3 regions of the Azospirillum sp. UENF 112521 genome follow, and region 2 is predicted to be linked to each of the others. Evidence: riboswitches for the same ligand, from Rfam matches in the RefSeq annotation. Region 2 holds a riboswitch; each other region holds the start of a gene.
The links. Region 2 has a riboswitch for thiamine pyrophosphate ahead of thiO (glycine oxidase ThiO). Riboswitches for the same ligand answer to the same signal wherever they lie in the genome.

Region 1 (5,140 bases), on a different contig from region 2:
GCCTCCACTCCCGGCAGTTCCACCGCGGGGATGCGCGCCTGGTTGGGCAGCAGCGGAGTCTGGCCGCCCTGCTTGAACCAGGCATAGGCCAGCGTCGGCGCCAGCCCGGCGACCAGGATGTTGATCGCCATGCCCGACACCACCTGATTGCCGTTGTGGGTGATGCAGGCGAAGCCGTGGACCATCGCCAGCGCCACCCCGGCGGCGATGCCGGCCAGCAGCCCCAGCCACGGGTTCAGCGTGGCTGAGGCGACGGCGGCGGAGAAGAAGGCGCCGGCCAGCATCTTGCCTTCCAGCCCGATGTCGACCACGCCGGCCCGCTCGCAATACATGCCGGCGAAGGCGGCCAGCACCAGCGGGGTCGCCACGCGGATGGTGGCGCCCAGAAGCTGCAGCGCCAGAAGCAGCGCGTCTTCCATCGCTCAGCTCCTCCCCGTTTCGGCGGCGGCGGTGCCGCGGCGGCGGAACAGCGCCTCCACCTGCGGCTTGAACAGGTTCTCCATCGCACCGGCGAACAGGATGACCAGACCCTGGATGACCATCACCAGCTCGCGGTTGATCGTGGGGTATTCAAAGGACAGCTGGCCGCCGCCCTGCGCCAGAACCCCGAACAGCAGGGCCGCCAGAATGATCCCGACCGGATGGTTGCGCCCCATCAGCGCCACGGCGATGCCGACAAAGCCGACGCCGCCGGTGAAGTTCAGGATCACCCGGTGCTGCACGCCCAGGATCTCGTTCACGCCGACGAAGCCGGCGAGCGCGCCGGAGATCAGCATGGCGATGACGATGTTGCGCGCCGGCGAGATGCCGGCATAGACCGCCGCCCGTTCGTTCCGGCCCACCGTCCGCAGCTCGTACCCCCAGCGGGTCCGGCGCAGGAAGATGTGGAACAGCAGACAGCAGGCCAGCGCCCAGAGGAAGGACAGGTTCAGCGGCGAGGCGGGAATCGCGATGCCGAACCAGCCGAGCGCCCGGTCCATCGACGGCAGCCAGACGCCGGGGTCGAACTCGCGGGTTTCCGGCGACTGGCTGCCGGGGCGGATCAGCACGTCCACCAGCAGCCAGGTCATGATCGACGCGGCGATGAAGTTGAACATGATCGTCGTGATGACGATGTGGCTGCCGCGCTTGGCCTGGAGCCACGCCGGGATGAAGGCCCAGGCGGCGCCGAACAGGGCCGAAGCCAGCACCGCCAGCACGGCCACCACCGGCCAGGGCCAGCCGGTCAGCGCCAGCGCCACCAGCCCGGCGCCGAGCCCACCCAGATAGGCCTGCCCCTCGCCGCCGATGTTGAACAGCCCGCAATGGAAGGCGATGGCGACCGCCAGTCCGGTGAAGATGTAGTCGGTGGTGTAATAGAGGGTGTAGCCGATGGCCTCGGGATATCCCAGGGCCTCCGACACCAGCAGCGACAGCACGTCCACCGGGTTCTCGCCGATCACCAGGATCACCAGCCCCGACAGCACGAAGGCGGCGACGAGGTTGAGAACCGGCAGCAGCGCATACCCGACCCAGCCCGGCACCGCGCCCGGCTGGCCCTTCCCCGATCCGCTCAGCAGCACCGGCATCTCCTGGATTGCCCCTTGCCGGGGATTCTTAACCGCCAATGCTCTGCCGACCAAGCGTTTCGTGATGTGAGAAAGCCAATGGGCACCGGGACTTGGAAGCGTCACAAAAGTCTTGCCGCAACGCAGCATTCTGGCATGCTTCTTACCCATAAAATTTTTATGGCTATGGAGCATGACCGATGCCGCTCGACATTCCGCAGACCTTCCGCCACCACGTCTTCTGCTGCGCCCAGCAGCGCCCGCCCGGCCATCCGCGCGGCAGCTGCGCCGCCAAGGGCGCGCATCCGCTGTGGCAGCGGCTGGATCAGAAAATCCAGGGCAAGGGGCTGGCCGACGTCGGCATGGCGATGACCGGCTGCCTCGGCTTTTGCTCCGCCGGGCCGCTGATGGTGGTGTATCCGGAAGGCATCTGGTACCGGCCGGAAACCCCTGAGGACATCGACGAGATCGTCAACTCGCATCTGGTGAAGGATAAGCCGGTCGAGCGGCTGGTGATGGTTCTGACGCGGTGAGGCGAGCGGGCGCTTCACGCCACTCCCTGAAAGTGCCGGCGCCTACCAGACCTGCGGTTGCGGCATTGGGACACAGGCGCATTTGCCCATAATGTGGGCATCTCCCGCCATTGCCGTTCCGAACCGATTTCATGACCGACGCCGAAACCGCCGACCTGCTGCCTGCCGAGGCCGATTCGGTTCCCTATGCCGTCGGCTGCTTCCTGGGCGCGATCCTGCTGTTCGCGGCGATGGACACGCTGATCAAGTTCCTGACCGCCGATTACCCGGTGCCGCAGCTGATGTTCGTGCGCTCGCTGGTCGCCTTCCTGCTGGTGGGCGGCTACACCCTGACCTGCGGCGGCGGGATCGCGGCGATGCGGACGCGGCGGCCCCTGGGGCATGTCTGGCGCGCCTTCGCCGGGCTGATCTCCATGGGATGCTTCTTCTATGCCTTCCGCGAATTGCCGCTGGCCGACGTCTATGTGCTGAGCTTCGCCGGTCCGCTGTTCATCACTGCACTGTCGGCGCCGCTGCTGGGCGAACCGGTGGGCTGGCGCCGCTGGGCCGCCGTGGTTGTCGGGTTCGGCGGCGTGGTGGTGATGGCGCAGCCGTCGGCCGGGGCGCCGCTGGTGCCGGTGCTGGTCGGGCTGTGCGCCGCCCTGTTCTATGCGCTGGCGGCCCTGGCCGTGCGCGGCCTGTCGCGGACGGAAACCAGTGCCTCCATCGTGCTCTACCTGCTGCTGACGACGACAGTGGTCAGCGGGGCTCTGGCCGTGCCGGTCTGGACGGCGCCGACCGCCTTCGCGCTGGGGTTGATGGCGCTGGTCGGGGCCATCGGCGCCGGGGCGCAGGTGCTGCTGACCCAGGCCTTCCGCCGCGCGCCGCCGGCGGTGGTGGCGCCCTTCGAATATACCGGCATGGTCTGGGCCAGCCTGTTCGGCTGGCTGGCGTTCGGCGACCTGCCGACCGTGCCGGTCCTGGCCGGCGCCATGGTCATCATCGGCAGCGGGCTCTACATCCTGCATCGTGAAACCATAGTGGCGCGCCGCCGGTTGGGTTCTTGACAGGACGGGGCCGGCGGCGACACTCTCGCCGCCTGTTCACGGCTGGGGTGCCCGTGCGGATGCCGGTTCGGCAATCGCAGGGGCTGAGACAACACCCATCGAACCTGATCCGGGTCATGCCGGCGAAGGGAGCCGACCGGAACCCGACGGACCCGCTGAAAGCTGCTGCGAAGCGCCCCGTCTCCTCCGCGTCGCCCCAACCGCCGGCGCGTGTTGAGGAGTATCGGTCATGCGGCGCGCGCTTCCCCTCCTGATCGGCCTGCTGGCCGCATCCTCCTGCCTGTCGTCCGTCTGCCTGTCGTCCGCTGCCCGTGCCGACGACACGCTGTCCTTCCCGGTGCTGGTGCCGCTGACCGGCTTCCTGTCGCTGGAGGGCACCAGCCAGCGCAATGGCGCCGTCCTAGCGCTGAAGCAGACGCCGGCCGGAATCGCCATCGCCTCGGAGGTCGTCGATACCGGCACCTCGCCCGAGGCGGCGGTGACGGCGCTGGAACGCGCGGCCGGCCGCGGCACGGTCGGGGCGGTCGCCGCCAGCATGCTCGGCACCCAGATGCTGGCGATGCTGCCGCTGGCGGGCGAGCTGAAGCTGCCTCTGGTCACCGTGTCGGGCACCGCCTCGATCACCGAGCAGGGCAATCCCTGGGTCTTCCGCTTCTTCCCCGGCGACGCGGTCACCAAGGCCGCCCATGCCCGTTATGTGGTGGAGGAGCTGGGCAAGCGGCAGCCGGCCGTCATCTACCAGACCACCGCCTACGGCCAGAGCGGCAAGGCCCATCTCGACGCCGCCTTCAAGGCGCTGGGCGTCACGCCCGTCTTCGAGGAGGGGGTGGATCCGGCGGCCAAGGATCTGCTGCCGGTGCTGACCAAGGCGCTCGCCGCCAAACCGGACGTGCTGGTCCTGCACCTGCATTCCGGACCGACCGCGCTGCTGCTGCGGCAGGCGGCGTCCAGCGGCGTGACCCTGCCCATCGTCGCCGGCTCCGCCATGCACCAGCCGAGCACCGCGGCCCTGCTGGAACCGGCGGAACTCAAGGGCGTCTGTGCAGAGACCGCGGCCTCGCCGATTTCCGGCGGCACGCCGGAGGTCAAGGCCTTCACCGACGCCTACCGTGCCGCCTTTGGCAAAGAGCCGGACGCTTTCGCGCTCGGCCAGTATGACGGCATGACCATGGTGCTGGAGGCGGTGAAGGCCGGCGCCCGGTCGCCGGACGCCATCCGCAAGGCGCTGTCCGCCGAGACGTTCCAGGGTCTCGCCATGACTTACAAGTCCGACGGCAAGGGCAACATGGCCCATTCCGCCGTCATCGTCTGCTATGACGGGGCCAGCCGGGTGCCGGTGCTGGCGAAGCGGTACGACGACCCGACGCTTGCGGCGAAGTGAACGGATGGCGGCGCTTCAACTGCTGGTCAACGGGGTGGCGCTGGGGGCGGCCTACGCCCTGGTGGCGCTGGGCTTCGTTCTGGTGCTGAACGCCACCTCGGCGGTGAATTTCGCCCAGGGCGATCTGGTGATGGCCGGCGGGCTGCTGGCGGTGGCGGCGGCGCCGCTGATCCCGCTGCCGGGCATCGTCCTGCTGCCGGTCGTTCTGGTGCTGATGGCGGCGCTGGGGCTGCTGCTGGCGCTGGCGGCCTATCTGCCGCTGCGCCGCCGGCCGCCGGTCTCGGTCTTCATCAGCACCATCGCGGTCGGCATCATCCTGCAGAACGGAGCCGCCATCCTGTTCGGGCCGGAGCCGCGCGCCGCACCGCCGCTGTTCGGCGACGATACGCTGCACATCGCCGGGTTGGCGGTGCCCGAGCAGTCGCTTGCCATCGTCGCGGTGGCGGGGCTGCTGATCGGGGCGCAGCAATGGGTGTTTGCCCGCACGCAGTTGGGCCGCCGGTTGCGCGCCACGGCGCAGGATCCGGAGATGGCGCGCGCCTGCGGCGTGCCGGTCACCACGATGATCCTGGTGACCTTCGCCATCGGGGCGGCCTGTGCCGGCGCGGCCGGGCTGCTGCTGGCCAACCGCTA
Region 2 (5,140 bases):
TGGCGGTTCAGCGTCGCCTCGATCGCCGACATCGAGCCGCCGATGCGCGCGGCATAGCTGGCGGTCTCCTGCACGCCGCCAGTCAGCGTCACCAGCGCGTCGAGATAGCTGTGCATCCGTTCGATCACGCTGTTGCGGATGCGGCTCAGCAGCTCCAGCCGGTTGTAGCGGGTGGCGATGAAATAGCTCTGGAACCGGGCGTAATGCACCGCGAACCGGTCGACCATGTCGTCGCTGAACGCGGCGCCGGGCGGCACCTCGAAGAACATCAGTGCGGACAGGGTCTGGTTGATGTTGATGCCCAGCAGCTCGCCGAAGGTGGAGAAGCCGGCGGCGGCCAGCCCGTCGAAGGCATGGACGCGCGACAGCTGGTCGGGGTTGTTCAGCCGGCGCAGGATGCAGTCGTTCAGGATGGCGCCGAGGGGACGCGGCTTGCCGCGCAGATAGGCCGAGAGGTCGTCCTCGGTCTGGCGGACGAAATCGGTCGCCTCCACCAGGCACAGCGAATCGCCGGGATTGACGTCGCAGTAGAAGGCGACCTCCCCCTTCTCGAAATCGAAGCCGGAGATGGAGCGGACGAACAGCTCCCCCTCCATCTCGATGGCAAAGGTGTTCTTGGCCAGCTTGCCCGGCAGCTCCTGCGGCTTGCAGCGCAGGGATTTGGCGAGCGCGTCGATGAAGCCGACGACCTCGAAGCCGTCGCGGTCGATCACGCTGCGCACGATGCGGCGCATCGGGTCGGCGTCGACCACGGCGAAGCGGGTCTGGGTCGGCCGGAAATTCTGCGACTTGAAGATGCCGTAGCGGATGCCGGGTGCCATCTTCAGGAAGACCGTCACCGCCGCGTTCTCCAGCACGCGCTGGCCGTCGAACAGATGGGTGTTGCGGAAGTCGAGCTTGCCGCCGGCCGAGCCGCCGATGAACAGGCAGGGGAAATGGCCGGAGCGGTAGACCGCCTCCATGAACCAGCTTTCGCTGGCCGACAGCCCGTCGATGAAGGTCAGCGCCACCGTGTCATGGCTGTCGACCGGGAAGGGGACGCGGATGCGGTCGAGTTCGCCGCGGATCGCCTCCACCCTGGCCGGCACGTCGCGGGTCGGCCGGCCGCCGCGCAGGTCGTCGCAATGCAGCGGGACCGACTGGATGCTGACCCCGGCGAGCAGGCGTGGGCTGAAGGATTGCAGCACCACGCTGTCCCAGCGGTCGCCGGCCTTGCGGTAGAGCGGCTGGCCCTCGGCCGCGCACAGCTCGCCCGCACTGGAGACCAGCACCAGCTGGGTCGCCGCCGGCAGGGCGGAGCGGACCGCCCGCGCGGTGGCGGCGAAATCGACATGCGGCGACACGAAGCCGACGACCAGCGCCGGTGCCCCGGCGGCGAAAGTCAGCCCCTCCAGCGCCGCGGCACCGATCCGCTCCGCCGGCAGGCACAGGCTGCGGATCGGCTGTTCCGCCGGTCCGGCGGCGTGCGCTGCCGCTTCGGGCCCGCCAGCCGGGGTGCCGGAAACGGGGGCGGTCGGAGAGTCCGAGCGGAAGAAAGACAGCATGCTGGCGAATCCTCGGTCGTCTTCGTTGTTCATTCCGCGCACCGGCGGTGCCCGTTTGCGGCTGTGAGTGCCCGGGTATGGCTCATTTTGCCGACAATCTAGCTGCCGATTGGTAGCGTTTCCTGTCGGGGGACTCCGTATCCGGCTGCGGCCTGTCGCCGCATCCATCGTCAGGTTCAGGCCGGGCTGAAGCTGTGGGCTGATACGGCGGCCTTGGGTGGCGAAGCCGGGCAACGGTCGATTCCGCTTGTGGGGCCAGCGGAAGATTGGCATAAGGCAATCCATAGGCCTGGGGTGCCGTGCGGTGGTCGCGCGGCTGAGAACACACCCATCGAACCTGTCTGGGTAATTCCAGCGAAGGGAGCCGCCGCATGATCCATGCGCCAGAATCACATTCTTTTTCCGTTTCTGAATCCGGACTCCGTCCCTCCATTGCCATCGTCGGCGCCGGCTGCATCGGCCTCGCCATCGCCTGGAGGCTGGCGTCGGCCGGCTGCCGGGTCGATGTCTTCGAGCGGGGGGAGGCCGGGCGCGGCGCCACCCATGCCGCCGGCGGGATGCTGGCCGCCTGCGTCGAAACCGAGCCGGGCGAGGAGGGGCTGCTGCCGCTGACCCGCGCGTCGCAGGCCCTGTGGCCGGACTTCGCCCGCGCTCTCGAGGCGGCGAGCGGCATGGCCGTCGATTTGCGCAGCGAGGGCACGATGGTCATCGCGCTGACCGCCGACGATGCCGCGAAGGTCCGCTTCCTGCACGGTTTCCAGCGCGATCTTGGATTGCCGGTGGAGTGGCTGAGCGGGGCCGAGGTGCGGCGGCGCGAACCCTTCCTGCAACCGGGTGTCGCCGGCGCCCTGTTCTGTGCCGGCGACCATCAGGTCGACAACCGCAAGGTCGCGGCCGCCCTGCGCCGCGCCGCCGTGGCTGCCGGCGCCCGCCTGCACGAGCAATGCGGCGAGGTGGCGCTGGCGGTGGAGGGCGGCCGCGCCGTGGGGGTGCGGGTTGCCGAAACGCTGCATCGGGCCGACCGGGTGGTGCTGGCCGCCGGGGCGTGGTCGGCCGGCGTGCCTGGGCTGCCGCCCGCCGCGAAGCCGCCGGTGCGTCCGGTGAAGGGGCAGATGGTCTGCCTGCGCATGGACCCCCGTCTGCCGCTGCTGCGCCATGTGGTGTGGACGCCCGGCACCTACCTGATCCCGCGGCTGGACGGCCGGCTGCTGATCGGCGCCACGACGGAGGAGCGCGGCTTCGACGACCGTCTGACCGCCGGCGGGCAGTTCGCCCTGCTGGAGGGGGCGTGGCGGGCGCTGCCGGGCATCGCCGAACTGCCCATCGAGGAAGCCTGGGCGGGTTTCCGTCCCGGCAGCCGCGACGATGCGCCGATCCTGGGCGAGAGCGGCATTCCCGGCCTGATCCACGCCACCGGCCACCACCGCAACGGCATCCTGCTGACCCCGGTGACCGCCGACGGCATCGCCCGCCTGGTGCTGACCGGCGAGACCGACCCGCTGCTGCGCCCCTTCGCCGCCGACCGCTTCGTTGCCGCGGGAGCCGCCGCATGAGCGCCGTTTCACGTGAAGCCATCCGCGTCAACGGCCGCGAAGAGCCGCTGTCCGCCGCCTCCGTCGCCGAGTTCCTGGCCGGGCGCGGCATCGCCGAGGGCGCGAAGGGCGTCGCGGTTGCCCTGAACGGCGCCGTGGTCCCACGGCGGCGCTGGCCCGAGACCCTGCTCCAGCCCGGCGACAGCCTGGAAATCGTCCGCCCGATCCAGGGCGGCTGACCCTGAATTTCCCTCTCCCGCGACCAGCCCGGGAAGGATCCCCTCTCCCCCGGGGAGAGGGGGGTATCCCCGGACCGCTTGCGCGGGAGGGCCTTATCAAAAGGCTCCCCCCATGTCCCAACCCGACACCCTCACCATCGCCGGGCGTTGCCTCGGCTCACGGCTGTTCCTCGGCACCGCCGGCTATCCGAACCAGCAGGTGATGCTCGACGCGCTGGCGGCCAGCGGCAGCGAACTGGTCACGCTGGCGATCCGCCGCATCAGCCTGGACGGCTATTCGGAAAGCCTCGTCGACGTGCTGGCCCGCGCCACCGCCGGGCGGCCGACCGGGCCGGTCGGGCTGCTGCCCAACACCGCCGGCTGCATGACCGCCAAGGAAGCCGTGCTGACCGCCCAGCTGTCGCGCGAGGCCCTGGACACCCCCTGGATCAAGCTCGAGGTCATCGGCGACCGCGACCTGCTCTATCCCGACGTGGAGGAACTGCTGCGTGCGACCGAGGAGCTGGTGAATGACGGCTTCGTCGTGCTGCCCTACTGCAACGACGACCCCGTCACCTGCCGCAAGCTGGCCGACCTGGGGGCCGCGGCGGTGATGCCGTTGGGGGCCTTCATCGGGTCCGGCATGGGCATCCGCAACCCGCACGCCATCGAGACGATCTGCGCCCGCAGCCCGGTGCCGGTGGTGCTGGACGCCGGCATCGGCACCGCGTCCGACGCGGCGCTGGCGATGGAGCTCGGCTGCGCCGCCGTCCTGCTGAACACCGCGGTGTCGAAGGCGCGCGATCCGGTGCGGATGGCGGCGGCGATGCGCGACGCGGTCAATGCCGGCCGCGCCGCCCATCTGGCCGGCCGCATGCCGATGCGCGCCCATGCCGAACCGTCCAGCCCGCAGATGGGCCTGATCGGCGGCTGACGGCGGTCGGTCATAGGCCGCCGGGGCGGCCAGGGTGGGCAAGGTGGTGGGCAAGGTGACGCGCACTCCGTTCGGCCGCTTGATCCTGCGGGGCGGCTGACGCAGGCTGTGGCGCACCGCCTCCCTTGGCACTCCCCCCTTGGCACCCCTCTGCCGGAGACCCTTGCCTTGCCCGCCACCTTTGAACCCCGCACTCCCGATTGGAAGGCGCGCTGTTTCGCGTCCTTTGAACAGCAGCCGATCTGCAAGACGCTCGGCATCGAACTGGCGGCGATGGAGCCGGGTTTCTGCGAGATGCGTCTGCCCTTCCGTGCCGACCTGACGCAGCAGCACGGCTTCTTCCATGCCGGCATGGTCAGCACGCTGGCCGACAATGCCGGCGGCTATGCGGCCCTGAGCCTGATGCCGGCCGGGGCGGAAGTGCTGGCGGTGGAGTTCAAGATCAACCTGATGTCGCCGGCCAAGGGCGACGTCATGATCGCCCGCGCCCGCGTGGTGAAGCCGGGCCGCACCCTGGTCATCACCCAGGTCGAGGTGTCGATGCTGGACGGCGGTGTCGAGAAGGACTGTGCCCTGATGCAGCAGACCACCTTCTGCGTGATGCCGAAATGACGTTTCAACCGGTTCGAAAGGGCTTTTCGATGCTGTCTGCCCGTCTGTTGTCCGTGCCCGCCGCCCTGCTGCTGGCCGGCGGTTTCGCCGTTCTGGCCGCCGCCCCGGCCGAGGCCAAGGACCCACCCTCCTGCGCCGCCATCTCCTTCCGCTCGCTGCCCGGCGGCGCGCCGGACGGCGAACAGGATGCCGGCCTCTACAAGTCGCGCTTCGGCAAGATCGAGGTGAAGGCCGACGTCAAGGGCGGGCAGGCCACCAGCTACTACATGGTGCTGAACGGCAAGAAGGTGGACGGCCCGG
Region 3 (5,140 bases), 970 kb from region 2:
CCGGTGGCGCCCGCCGGCATCGACACCGGGGTGGCGATGTAGAGCGCCTGGATATGTGCGGAGAAACGCTTGGCCAAAGCCGCGGCCACCGCCAGACGGCTGGCGTGGGCGTCGTCGTTGGCCATGTGCAGCAGGATGGTCTTGATCGGCATGCCCTCGCGTCTCCCAACATTATGATCGGTCCACCATCAGCCGGCGGAGCGGTTTCCCTCTAGGTAACGCTCCGCCGGGGTCGATGGCAACGCCGGTCAAGGGAAAGGCAGGCGGTTACTTCACAACCACCGCATATTGGTCGATCGGCGCCACGGCCTTGATCAGACCGCGGGCCTTGAGGAACTCGGCGAAGCGGGTGTAGCGCTCGGCATCCAGGGCGGCCGGGCTGTGGGCGAAGCGCGGTAGCGTGTCGGCCCAGGCGCGGCGGTTCAGCTCGTCGTTCAGTTCGGGCCGGCCCTTGACGAAGGCGGCCTGCGACTCCTCCGGATGGTTCAGGATGTAGAGCGTCGCCCGCTCCACCGCCGCCAGGAAGCGCTTGAAGCGGGGATCGTTCGCCTTGTCCTTGCGGGCGACCAGAATCAGCTCGTCATAGGGCGGAACGCCCTCTTCCTCGGGATAGAAGGCACGGCCAGGGTGTTTCTCGATCTCCATCTGGTTCAGTTCAAAGTTGCGGAAAGCACCGACCACCGCATCGACCTGGCCCGACAGCAGCGACGGCGACAGGGAGAAGTTGACGTTCACCAGCTCGACATCCTTCAGGCTCAGCCCCTGCTTCTCCAGCATGGCGCCCAGCAGAGCGTCCTCGAAACCGGCGATGGAGTAGCCGACCTTGCGGCCCTTCAGATCCTTCAGCGTCTTCACCGGCCCGTCGCGCAGCACGACGACGGAGTTCAGCGGCGTGGACACCAGCGTGCCGATGCGGACCAGGGGCAGTTCCTCGGCCACCTGCAGGATCAGCTGCGGCTGGTAGGAGACGGCGATGTCGGTCCCGCCGGCGGCCACCAGCTTCGGCGGGTCGTTGGGATCGGCCGGGGCGGTCAAGGTGACCTCGAGACCGGCATCCTTGAAGAAGCCCTTCTCCTGCGCCACCACCAGCGGGGCGTGGTCCGGGTTGACGAACCAGTCCAGCATCACGGACAGCTTGTCCTGGGCCAGCGCGGGAAGCGAGGTCATCAGGCCGGCGGCGATCAGGCCGGCGGTGAAAAGATGCTTCATCGAGTGTCTCTCCCCCTTCAAGGGTTGGCGTCTTCGGCAGGTTGGGTATCGGGTTGCCAGGGCAGGGCACGGCGGGCGAGCGCATCGACGGCGGCATAAAGCGAGACGGCGAAAAGTCCCAGCACCAGCACGGCGGCGAACAGAAGGTCGATCTGCATGCGGGCATTGGCGTGCAGCATCAGGTAGCCGAGACCGGAGGACGACCCCACCCATTCGCCGATCACCGCCCCGATGGGCGCCACCGCGGCGGCGACCCGCACGCCGGACCAGAAGGCGGGCAGGGCGGCCGGCAGGCGGATGCTCCACAGGATCGCGGCGGGCGAGGCGCCCATGGTGCGGGCAAGGTCGAGCCAGCCGGGATCGGTGCGCCGCAGCCCGTCGAACAGCGCGGTCGTCACCGGGAAATAGATGACCAGCACCGCCATGGCGATCTTGGACGCCATGCCGTAGCCGAGCCACAGCACCAGCAGCGGCGCCAGTGCGAAGACCGGGATGGCCTGACTGACCAGAAGCAGCGGCATCAGCCAGCGCCGCGCCGTGCGGAACCGCGCGAGCAGCAAAGCGCTAACCCCGCCCAGCACGACGCCGGCCACGAGCCCGATCAGAATCTCGGCCAGCGTGGTCAGGCCATGGGTCAACAGCAGGGGAGCCTGCCGCTGCATGGCGTCCGCCACCGCCAGCGGACCGGGCAGCAGGTAGCGCGGCAGCCCGGTGGCCCAGACCAGCGCCTGCCAGCCGGCGACCAGCACCAGCAGGGTGATCGCGCCGCGCAGCAGCGCCTTCATTCCGCCAGCCTCCGCAACAGTTCGGCCTGATGCGCCAGCAGGTCCTGATCGTCGACGCGGCGCGGCACCGGGCCGGAGGGCTCCAGCGCCGGTCCCATGATGGCCGGCCGGCCGGTCATCACATGCAGTCGGTCGCCGATGCGCAGCGCCTCCAGCGGGTCGTGGGTGACCATCAGGACGGTGCGGCCGGCCAGCGTCTCCGCCGCGGTTTCCTGCAAACGCAGCCGGGTGATGGCGTCGAGCGCGGAGAAGGGCTCGTCCATCAGGACCAGCGGTCTGTCCTCCATCAGGGTGCGGGCCAGCGCCACGCGCTGCTTCTGCCCGCCGGACAGGGCGGCCGGACGGTCGCGCTCGCGCCCCGCCAAACCGACGCGGTCCAGCAGCGCACGGGCCTGCTCCACCCGTGCCGGGTCGGGACGGCGATGGCGCAGCCGGTCGCCCAGCAGGACATTGTCGAGCACGGTCAGCCAGGGCAGCAGCAGGTCCTGCTGCGCCATGTAGGCGATCCGGCCGGCCAGCGGCTGCCAGTCGCCGGTGACCACCTCGGTCGGCGGCTCCGGCTCGGCCAAGCCGGCGAGGATGCGCAGGAGCGTGGTCTTGCCGACGCCGCTCGGCCCCAGCAGGCAGGTGGTCCGCCCGGCCGGCAGCTCCAGCGTCAGCTCGGAGAACAGCAGTGTGCCGCCATAGGTCAGCCGCGCGCGCGAGATGGTCACCGAAAGCGGCGTCATCGCAGGCACGCGGGCATGCATCGTGGACTGGCGGAGATGGAGAGGGTGCGGTCCCGCATCACTGATCCCTACGCCGGCATGAACCGGATCAGGTTCCAGGGGTCGTCCCGCAACAGGACCTCTCAGCCGCCCATCGGCTCCCCCCAGTGAAGGCGGCGACTATAGGCGCGGACGATCCGTGACCGCAAGCATTGCCGGATGCAGCTTCCGGGATGCGGAAGCGGGCTGCTTGACCGCACCGCCGCAGCGCCTAGTTTCTGACGGGCATCTAAGCAGGTTTTCCGAACTCCGCCCACAGGCGGGCGGGCTCGGGAAACCTGCAAAACCATAAAGTCCGCAGGTTTCTCCAGGCCGGGCCTGTTGCCCGATCTGGAGAAACCTGATTAGGAGTGCCCGTCCTGACCACGCCCTTCCGCACACCGTTGTTCATCGGCGGGGAAATCTACCGCGGCTCGACCTATGGGCCGAAGCATCCGCTGGCGATTCCGCGCGTGTCGACCGCCATCGACCTCAGCCGCGCCATGGGCTGGCTGCCGGACGAGGTCTATCTCGACACCCATGTGGCGAGCGAACGCGAACTGGCGCGCTTCCACACATCCGACTACATCGCCGCGCTGAAGAGGGCGGAGGCCGAGCAGCGGGTCGACGAGGCGACCGCCGCCCGCCACAATCTCGGCAAGCTGGAGAATCCCATTTTCGCCGAGATGTACCGGCGGCCGGCCCACAGCAGCGGATCGGCGTTGCAGGCGGCCAGGATTCTCGGCGACCGGCCCGCCGGTCTGGTCTATGCGCCGGCCGCCGGGACGCATCATGCGCGGCGGGACCGGGCAAGCGGCTTTTGCTATTTCAACGCGCCGGTACTGGGCATTCTGGAATTGCTGGACCATGGGCTGGAGCGGGTCCTCTATGTCGATCTCGACGCCCATCATGGCGATGGGGTGGAGGAAGCCTTCGCCGACGACGACCGGGTGCTGACCGTGTCCATCCACGAGGACGGACGTTGGCCCTACACCGGCAAGGTGGAGGACCGCGCCGGCGGCATGGCTCGCAACCTGCCGGTCCCGCCGGGCTTCAACGACAGCGAGATGGAGCATGTGATGGAGGCGGCGGTCCTGCCTCTCGCCCGTGCCTTCCGACCGCAGGCGATGGTGATCCAGACCGGCGCCGATGCCTTGGCCGAGGATCCGTTGAGCCGGCTGGAGCTGTCCAACCTTGCCCTGTGGGACGCCGTCGCGGCGCTGCTTCCCCTGGCGCCGCGGGTGCTGGTGGTCGGAGGAGGCGGCTATAACCCGTGGTCGGTCGGGCGTTGCTGGGCCGGGATCTGGGCGGTGATGAACGACATCGATCCCGCCGTGCGTCCGACCGCGGAGGCGGAGGCGGTGCTGCGCGCCCTGACCTGGAACCGTGCCGCCGGCCGCAACCCGCCGGAACATTGGTTCACCACGCTGGGCGACGAACGGCGTCCCGGTCCGGTGCGGGATGCTGTGAAGCGGGTGGTGGAGATTGCAATGTCCTGAAGGGTGGAGGTGTCCTGCCCCGCAGCCGACCAACTCATTCCGACGAAATTCGAACCAACCTGTGACGATTCGTTGACGGGGTCGGATTGTTCGTTGATTCTTACTTCTGCTGCGCCGGTGCAGCTTCCGCATCGGGTGATGCGGGCTTCGGCGGGATTTGCGGTAGGAGAACGGGCGGGCGGATGTCGAACACCACGCTGTTCCTGATCGCCATCGTCATCATCATGCTGGCTGCCGTCCCGGTCGCCATGATGCTGAAGGATTTCCTGCCGAACATCATGGAAAAGAGCAACGGCCTGGACCAGATCGAGAACCGCATCTACGTCCTTCATGCCGAGGCGCAGGAGCTTCAAAACCGGGTGAACCATCTGGTCCAGCGTCGGAACAGCCAGTCTTCCGACCGCAACCGGCTGGAAAGCGATATCCGCAAGGCGGAAAAACAGGTTCGGGACCTGTCGGACCAGCCGCCGATGTTCGTGCATGAGGTCGGCGACCCGCAGGCCGGACTGATGAAATTCGTCGCGACGGTGACGCAGGAAAAGGCATCGGCCGCTGCCCGCGCCGCCGGCGAGCGGGCGCAGGTCAACCCCATCTGGCGCTGCACGAACGTGGCCGAGGTCTGGGCGTCGAGCTTCGACGAGGCCAAGCAGATGTGCGACGTGGCCTTTCCGTTCAAAATGGGTTTCCAGAAGACGTTCATGCGCGGCGATGCGCGGGCCGGTGGGATGGCCGGAGGCAGGGCCGCCGGCAAGGGGGTGCCGACGCCGCCCGCAACCGCCCGGGCGAAGGCGGGTGCCGCCACATGATGATCAACTTCATCATCGTCCTGGCCATCGTCGCCATCGGCGCCTGGCTCGGCAACATCTTGATGAGCGTCGAGCAGCGGGTCTCGCAGGCGCGC

Region 1: another riboswitch for thiamine pyrophosphate. It lies ahead of ACWPN8_RS20915 (ABC transporter substrate-binding protein); the one in region 2 lies ahead of thiO (glycine oxidase ThiO).
Region 3: another riboswitch for thiamine pyrophosphate. It lies ahead of ACWPN8_RS08690 (ABC transporter ATP-binding protein); the one in region 2 lies ahead of thiO (glycine oxidase ThiO).

The regions. Positions count from the first base shown of each region.
Region 1 covers NZ_JBSNCI010000004.1:52,724-57,863, reverse strand. The annotation lists gene ACWPN8_RS20935 (ABC transporter permease) at 1-419, opposite strand, end outside; gene ACWPN8_RS20930 (ABC transporter permease) at 423-1,568, opposite strand; gene ACWPN8_RS20925 ((2Fe-2S) ferredoxin domain-containing protein) at 1,748-2,080, shown strand; gene ACWPN8_RS20920 (DMT family transporter) at 2,212-3,126, shown strand; TPP riboswitch at 3,160-3,274, shown strand; gene ACWPN8_RS20915 (ABC transporter substrate-binding protein) at 3,356-4,507, shown strand; gene ACWPN8_RS20910 (branched-chain amino acid ABC transporter permease) at 4,512-5,140, shown strand, end outside.
Region 2 covers NZ_JBSNCI010000002.1:369,237-374,376, forward strand. The annotation lists gene ACWPN8_RS03920 (methyl-accepting chemotaxis protein) at 1-1,544, opposite strand, end outside; TPP riboswitch at 1,825-1,924, shown strand; gene thiO (glycine oxidase ThiO) at 1,916-3,097, shown strand; gene thiS (sulfur carrier protein ThiS) at 3,094-3,315, shown strand; gene ACWPN8_RS03935 (thiazole synthase) at 3,428-4,228, shown strand; gene ACWPN8_RS03940 (PaaI family thioesterase) at 4,397-4,840, shown strand; gene ACWPN8_RS03945 (hypothetical protein) at 4,870-5,140, shown strand, end outside.
Region 3 covers NZ_JBSNCI010000002.1:1,334,723-1,339,862, forward strand. The annotation lists gene ACWPN8_RS08675 (universal stress protein) at 1-152, opposite strand, end outside; gene ACWPN8_RS08680 (ABC transporter substrate-binding protein) at 268-1,209, opposite strand; gene ACWPN8_RS08685 (ABC transporter permease) at 1,227-1,994, opposite strand; gene ACWPN8_RS08690 (ABC transporter ATP-binding protein) at 1,991-2,722, opposite strand; TPP riboswitch at 2,770-2,876, opposite strand; gene ACWPN8_RS08695 (acetoin utilization protein AcuC) at 3,112-4,239, shown strand; gene ACWPN8_RS08700 (hypothetical protein) at 4,422-5,045, shown strand; gene ACWPN8_RS08705 (hypothetical protein) at 5,042-5,140, shown strand, end outside.